2 regions of the Paraburkholderia sp. BL18I3N2 genome follow, and region 2 is predicted to be linked to the other one. Evidence: predicted binding sites of a transcription regulator. Region 2 holds the regulator's gene; the other holds the start of a gene.

Region 1 (3,410 bases), on a different contig from region 2:
CGTCGATCAGCGGCACGCCGGATTCGTCGCTGGTGGCGTCGGGCGGGTCGAGCGTCAACTCGGTCAGAAACCGTTCACGCGATGCATACGTGCCCGCGATACTCTCCATCTGCAACACGTCCGCGTGACGGATCGCCGCGTCCTCGTGATTGCGCTCCAGGTGCGGCTCATACCAGCGGCGCACCATTTCGAACTCGGCGGGCCATGGCGTCTGGCGCCCGTAGACGCTCGACATCAGCTTGACGAACGGATGCCAGTCTTCCTGCGCCCGAGCCGGCGCGGTGAAGGCGGCCAGCGCGCCGCCGGCGGTGTCGGCGGGGTTGCCGCTGCCCGCGCGCGCGACGACCTCGTCGAGCACCCTGGCCGCGGTGGCCGGTCCCACGCCCGGCAGCAACTGCACGACACGAAAGCCGGCCACGCGGTCACGCGGATTTTCCGCCCAGCGCAACACGGCAAGCACGTCTTTCACGTGCACAGAGTCGAGAAACTTCAGCCCGCCGAACTTGACGAACGGAATGTTGCGCCGGGTCAGTTCGATCTCCAGCGCGGCGCTGTGGTGCGCGGCGCGGAACAGCACCGCCTGCGACTTCAGCTTCATGCCCTGCTCGCGCGCTTCCAGCACCTGCTCGACGATGTAGCGGGCTTGATCCGCCTCATCGGCGACCGTCACGAGGCGCGGCCGCTGCGCCGACGCCTTGTCCGTCCACAGATTCTTCGTGTAGCGCTCGCTGGCCAGCTCGATCACCGCGTTCGACGCCGCCAGGATCGGCGCGGTCGAGCGGTAATTGCGCTCGAGCGTGACCTGTTTGGCAGGCGGATCGAAATGCGCGGGGAAATCGAGAATATTGCGCACGGTCGCGCCGCGAAACGAATAGATCGACTGGGCGTCGTCGCCGACCACGGTCAGACCGCGGCCATCTGGCTTCAACGCGAGCAGGATGGCCGCCTGCAGACGGTTGGTGTCCTGGTACTCGTCGACCAATACGTGATCGAAGCGTCCCGACAGGTCGGCGGCGATGCCCGGCTCGGCGGCCATGTGCGACCAGTAAAGCAGCAGGTCGTCGTAATCGAGCACGCTCTGCTTCTGCTTCGCTTCAACGTATGACGCGAACAGCATGCGCAGATCGGCCTCCCATTCGCGGCACCACGGGAATGCCTTGTCCAGCACCTGACCGAGCGACGCGCCGGTGTTCACGACGCGCGAGTAAATGGTAAAGCACGTGCCTTTGGCCGGGAAACGCCGCTCCTTCGCCGACAAGCCGAGTTCGTGGCGCACGAGGTTCATCAGGTCGGCGGAATCCTCGCGGTCGTTGATCGTGAAGGCCGGCGCGAGGCCGATCAGATCCGCGTATTCGCGCAACAGCCGCGCGCCGACGCTATGGAACGTGCCCGACCACGTCAGCCCCTGCGCGAGCGCAGCTCGCGAACCGAGCGCCGCGCCGGCGATGCGCGTGACGCGCCGGGTCATTTCGAGCGCCGCACGGCGCGAAAAGGTCAGCAGCAGGATGCGGCGCGGATCGGCGCCCTTCACCACCAGATTGGCGACCCGGTGCGCAAGCGTATTGGTCTTGCCGGACCCGGCGCCTGCAATCACCAGCAACGCGCCGGACGGTGCGGTGGGCGTGTCGGCGCCGTAGTCGACCGCTTCGCGCTGGGCGTCATTGAGCTTCGCCAGCCAGGCGGCGGTGTCGGACGCGGAGGACGTCGGGGACGGCGAGGAAGGCGCGGATTCGGCGACGGAGAGCACGATTGATTTGGACGTTGGATGGATTCAGAGCGGCGACGCATACTGTATATCCATACAACCCGGGCCGACAAGCGCCCTTTTTTAGCCGGATGCGCTGTCCACGTTTTCACGCCTGCCGTGCGAGCGAACACGAACACAAAAAAATGGCTCGTCGCACGAATGCATACGAGCCATTTCGCAGGCACGACATCAAGACGCTCACGCGCCCCGCGTCAGCCACTGCCGCGAAGCCTGCTATTGCTTCTTCGCGTCCTTGACGTTTGCGTCGGCTTTGGCCTCGTCGGCGTCGGCCTGCGCATCGGTCTTCTTCTTGTCGGCCTTGGCCTGCGCGACCGAAGCCTTCTTGTCCGCCTTCGACTGTTCCTTGGCCGCCTTCTTATCGGCATGGGTGACCGGCGCCGCAGCCGGATCGCTAGCCTGCGCGAATGCAGCCGACGACAGGCAACCCGCGATCAACGCGGCGACAAGCGTGGTCTTCGTGGAATGTGCGATGCTCATTCGATACCTCCGTCGAATCGAAATGCCCGGACCCGAAAGTCCGGTGAAGCGGCGGTCGCGGCGGCTAACCGAGCCGCCACCCCGCCTGCTCAGAACTCGGCCTTAATGCTTGACGTCGGTGCCGTCCGACTGGTCGCCCGTCTGGCCTTGCATGTTCATCTTCATTTCGTTGTTGGCCGTCTGCTTATCCGCCTTCTGATTGATCTTGGCGTCGCGCACCTGCTCCTTGTACTGGACCTTGGCGGCCTTCTGCTGATCCTTCAGCTCCGCCTTGGAGGCCTTCTTCGACGCGCGATATTCGGCGTTAGCCTTCGCGTTGGCGTCGCGCTTCTGCACCAGCGGGTCGGTCGAGCCCGACGCCGTCAGACGCGTCGGCGCCGGCGTCACCGGTTGCACGCCTTGGGCGGCGGGCGCCGCGTCATTACTTTGCATCTGAACCTGCGGCTGGCCTTCCACGCCCGCTGCCGGTTGCGCGGTCTGTGCGAACGCGGCTGTCGAAGCAAGGGCCGTAAGGGCGGTACCGATCAGAAGCGTACGAATCTGGGTCATGGCTAATCCTCTCTAAGGTTGTTGTGACGCGGGCGGCCTGTCTGGCGCTGCGCATTTGAGCCCATATGAACGCGCTCTGCGTGCCTCGCCCGGTCTGCTCGCTGCCGGATAAAAATCCAGCAGGCTTTCCCTACTGACCTGAACTCTACGAGTGAAGTTTGTGTTTTACGACTGCCGTTACGGAACGTTTCACTTTCCGACAAACGCATAACATCTGCTTGCAGATGCTCACACGACGGCGGCGCACACCGCGAACTTCATCCAGGGCAAGCTTCTGGCTTATGATGCGAACCCTTTGCCTGAAGGTGCAAACGCCATGCCCAACCTTGATTTCACGCTCACCGGCGACTACGTCGAACTGCACAATCTCCTGAAGATAACGGGGCTGGCGGACAGCGGCGGTTCGGCAAAAATGATGGTGGCGGACGGTGCGGTTACCGTCGACGGCCGGGTGGAGACGCGTAAAACCTGCAAGATCCGCGCGGGACAGGTCGTGCTGCTCGGCGATACGCGGATTGCGGTTCACGAGGCCTGACTCGACGGGCTGATTCACGGGACTAACGCTCGGAACTGACGCACGGGCCGCAGTCCGAAAACTCGGAGGAACGGGCGCACC
Region 2 (3,410 bases):
CAAAACCGGGCAACGCGCTCGGTTTTCGGAAGGTCAACGTCGTCATGCTCGTTACTCGTTCAGGTTGATGCTCGTGTTGCCGGCCGCCGGGCCCTGGCGGCCAAAAGCGCGCCCCATGGGGCGCGCTCGGGAGTGACGCGTTGCCGCGCCGTTTTGCCTATGCCGTTGCCGATTCCGGCAGCGGGCGTGTTACTGCGGTTGATAGATCGAATCGAACACGCCGCCGTCGGCAAAGTGCGTCTTCTGCGCGTTGGTCCAGCCGCCGAACGAATCGTCCACCGTGTAGAGCTTCAGCTTCGGAAACTTGGCGGTCAGCTCGGCCGGCACCTTGTTCGAACGCGGACGGTAGAAGTTCTTCGCCGCGATCTCCTGGCCTTGCTCGCTATACAGGAAGTTCAGATACGCTTCGGCGACTTTGCGCGTGCCGTGCTTGTCGACCACCTTGTCCACCACCGCGACCGGCGGTTCAGCCAGAATGCTGACCGACGGCACCACGATCTCAAACTTCTCCGGACCAAATTCCTTCAGCGACAGGAACGCTTCGTTTTCCCACGCGATCAGCACGTCGCCGATACCGCGTTGCACGAAGCTGGTGGTCGCGCCGCGCGCGCCCGAATCCAGCACGCCGGCATTCTTGTACAGCTTGCCGACGAATTCCTTGGCCTTCTGATCATTGCCGCCCGGTTGATGCTCGGCATACGCCCACGCCGCGAGGTAATTCCAGCGCGCGCCGCCCGACGTCTTCGGATTCGGTGTCACGATCGACACGCCCGGCCTGGTCAGATCGTCCCAGTCCTTAATGTGCTTCGGGTTGCCCTTGCGCACCAGAAACACGATCGTCGACGTGTACGGCGACGCGTTGTCCGGCAAGCGCTTCTGCCAGCCCTTGTCGAGCAGCCCCTTGCCGGCCAGTGCGTCGATGTCGTAGGCGAGCGCCAGCGTCACCACGTCGGCCTGCAGGCCGTCGAGCACCGAGCGAGCCTGCGCGCCGGAGCCGCCGTGCGACTGCTTGAAGGTGATCGTCTCGCCCGTCTTCGCCTTCCACTCCTTGCCGAACGCCTGATTGACGTCCTGATACAGCTCGCGCGTCGGGTCGTAGGACACGTTCAGCAGCGTCGTGTCGGCGGCGTGCGCCTGCGCCATCACGCCGAGCGCGCCGGCCGCGCCCAATGCGAGCGCCGCGATCAGTTTCTTCGTCCTGCCTGCCAGCCCCGTACCTTGGTGATTCATGTCAACTTTCTCCGCGTTGTCCGCTGAAACAGCGTGTGGTGTCTTTTCTCGCGTCGCGGTCACGTGCACATGAGCGCCAACTGGGAGGCCAGTCTATCGAAGGGCTTTCATCATTAAAAATAATGTTTCTTCATTCTTTAATACGCAAAAGTGGTAATGACAGCTGGATAAGGCGTTGCGGCGCGAAAACGGGTGTTGGAGCATCGCTCAACGACGCTGGAACGCCACCCTTCACCCCGAACTTAAAGTAAAGCTTGAATTGCGCCGAATACTGTATAAAAATACAGGCACCTGTTCATACATACAGTGGCGCCATGACCAAACTCACCGCACGACAGCAGCAGGTTTTCGATCTGATCCGCAGGGCTATCGAACGTACCGGCTTTCCGCCCACCCGCGCGGAGATCGCCGCCGAACTGGGTTTCAGCTCGGCCAACTCGGCAGAAGAACATTTGCGCGCGCTCGCTCGCAAGGGCGTGATCGAACTCGCGGCCGGCGCATCGCGCGGCATTCGCCTGCTGGCCGGGCCGGAAGACTCGCCGCACCAGTTCACCCTGCCGCACGCCAGCATCATGCAACTGTCGCTGCCGCTGATCGGGCGCGTCGCCGCCGGCAGCCCGATCCTCGCGCAGGAACATATCTCGCAGCACTACGCTTGCGACCCGGCGCTGTTCTCGAGCAAGCCGGATTACCTGCTGAAGGTGCGCGGGCTGTCCATGCGCGACGCGGGCATCTTCGACGGCGACCTGCTCGCGGTGCAAAAGCGCAGCGAAGCGAAAGACGGCCAGATCATCATTGCCCGGCTCGGCGACGACGTTACGGTCAAGCGCCTGAAGCGCCGGCCGAACGGGCTCGAACTGATCGCCGAGAACCCCGATTACGAAAACATCTTCGTTGAAACCGGCAGTGCGGAATTCGCGCTGGAGGGCATCGCCGTGGGGCTGATTCGGCCCGGCGAGTTCTAACCCGCCTGCCCGTTCGACAGAATAAAAAGCCGCGTCAATGTCGCATTAATGTTGCATAGCGCCGCATCAACGTCGCATCGTCTGGAGAGTCTCATGGAACGTCTTGCCCGCCTGCTGCCCTTTCGCCAGTTCGGTCGTCTGCGCCATCTTCGCAAGCTGGTGCCCTGCTCGTTGATCGAGGCGGCCACGCTCAGCACGCCGTCGCTGTTCGACTCGCCCGAGGCTGCGTCGAGCTTGCCGTCATCGTTGCCGGCGTTTGCCCGCGTGTCGTTGAATTCGGGTTTGAATACGGCCGAACCGGCGCGTCGCGCACCGGTGCGGGTCTATCACGGGCCGTCGCGTCTCATCATGGTCGGCACAATGGACGCGGTTTGCCGCATGATCGACCGCTGCATCGCCGATGAAGCGAACGTGCACGGCGCGGTGTTCGAGTCTTGATGTCCAGGCGGTTCTAGAACGGGGCGGCGAGAGATTGCATTGCGTGGGATCGTTTTCGCGTGGCCGCGGTCCACGTTAGATCACACCTGATGGAGAGTCCCACTCGATGGCAGTTCCGAAACGTATCCAACGCGGCAGCAGAGGCAGCGCCACAAAGCCGCTGATCGTCACGCTAGTCGTAATCGCGGTGATCGCCGCACTGGGGTTTGCTTATGCGTCACCGTACATCGCGCTGAACAATCTCAAACGCGCGGCCGATGCGCGCGACGCGCAAACGGTCAACCAGTATGTCGACTTCCCCGCGTTGCGTGAGAGCCTGAAGGAACAGGTCGCCGGCCTGCTGACACGTCGGCTTGGCGCGCATAGTAACGGCAATCCATTGGCCGCCATTGGCGCGATGATCGGCGTCGCATTGATCGGTCCGCTCGTGGATGCGTACGCCACACCGGACGGCGTGGCGGCCTTGCTGAACGGCATGCCGCCGCGCGGCGATCCGGGTGAACGGCCGCCTGCGCCGGCAGCCGCGAACAATGCGCCGGACGCCACCGCGACTGCGGCAGCACCGGCTGCGCCGCCTGCCGGTAACGCGGCGAATGGAAATACCAACGCCACGCCCCCGCAACCGCCGCAAACCACGGCGGGCTACCGCGGCCTCAACGAGTTCGTTGTCACGTACCAACATGGCGCCGGCGACGCGCGTTACTCGGCGATCTTTCAGCGCGAGGGTGTGTTCACGTGGAAGTTCGCCGCGGTCAATCTGAACGAGTGATCGCGGCA

The links. The regulator LexA, encoded in region 2, represses DNA repair genes until DNA is damaged. The targets are predictions, from matches to a motif close to ACTGTATNNNNATACAGT.
Region 1: the regulator LexA is predicted to act here: its motif matches at 1,789-1,806, upstream of B0G75_RS21590 (ATP-dependent helicase).

Annotation. Positions count from the first base shown of each region.
Region 1 is NZ_PVNC01000007.1:394,990-398,399, forward strand. Features, by position in the region: gene B0G75_RS21590 (ATP-dependent helicase) at 1-1,747, opposite strand, end outside; gene B0G75_RS21595 (hypothetical protein) at 1,982-2,245, opposite strand; gene B0G75_RS21600 (hypothetical protein) at 2,348-2,794, opposite strand; gene B0G75_RS21605 (RNA-binding S4 domain-containing protein) at 3,111-3,329, shown strand.
Region 2 is NZ_PVNC01000005.1:412,551-415,960, forward strand. Features, by position in the region: gene cysT (sulfate ABC transporter permease subunit CysT) at 1-46, opposite strand, end outside; gene B0G75_RS17340 (sulfate ABC transporter substrate-binding protein) at 190-1,230, opposite strand; gene lexA (transcriptional repressor LexA) at 1,545-2,195, shown strand; gene B0G75_RS17350 (hypothetical protein) at 2,289-2,633, shown strand; gene B0G75_RS17355 (DUF2939 domain-containing protein) at 2,740-3,402, shown strand.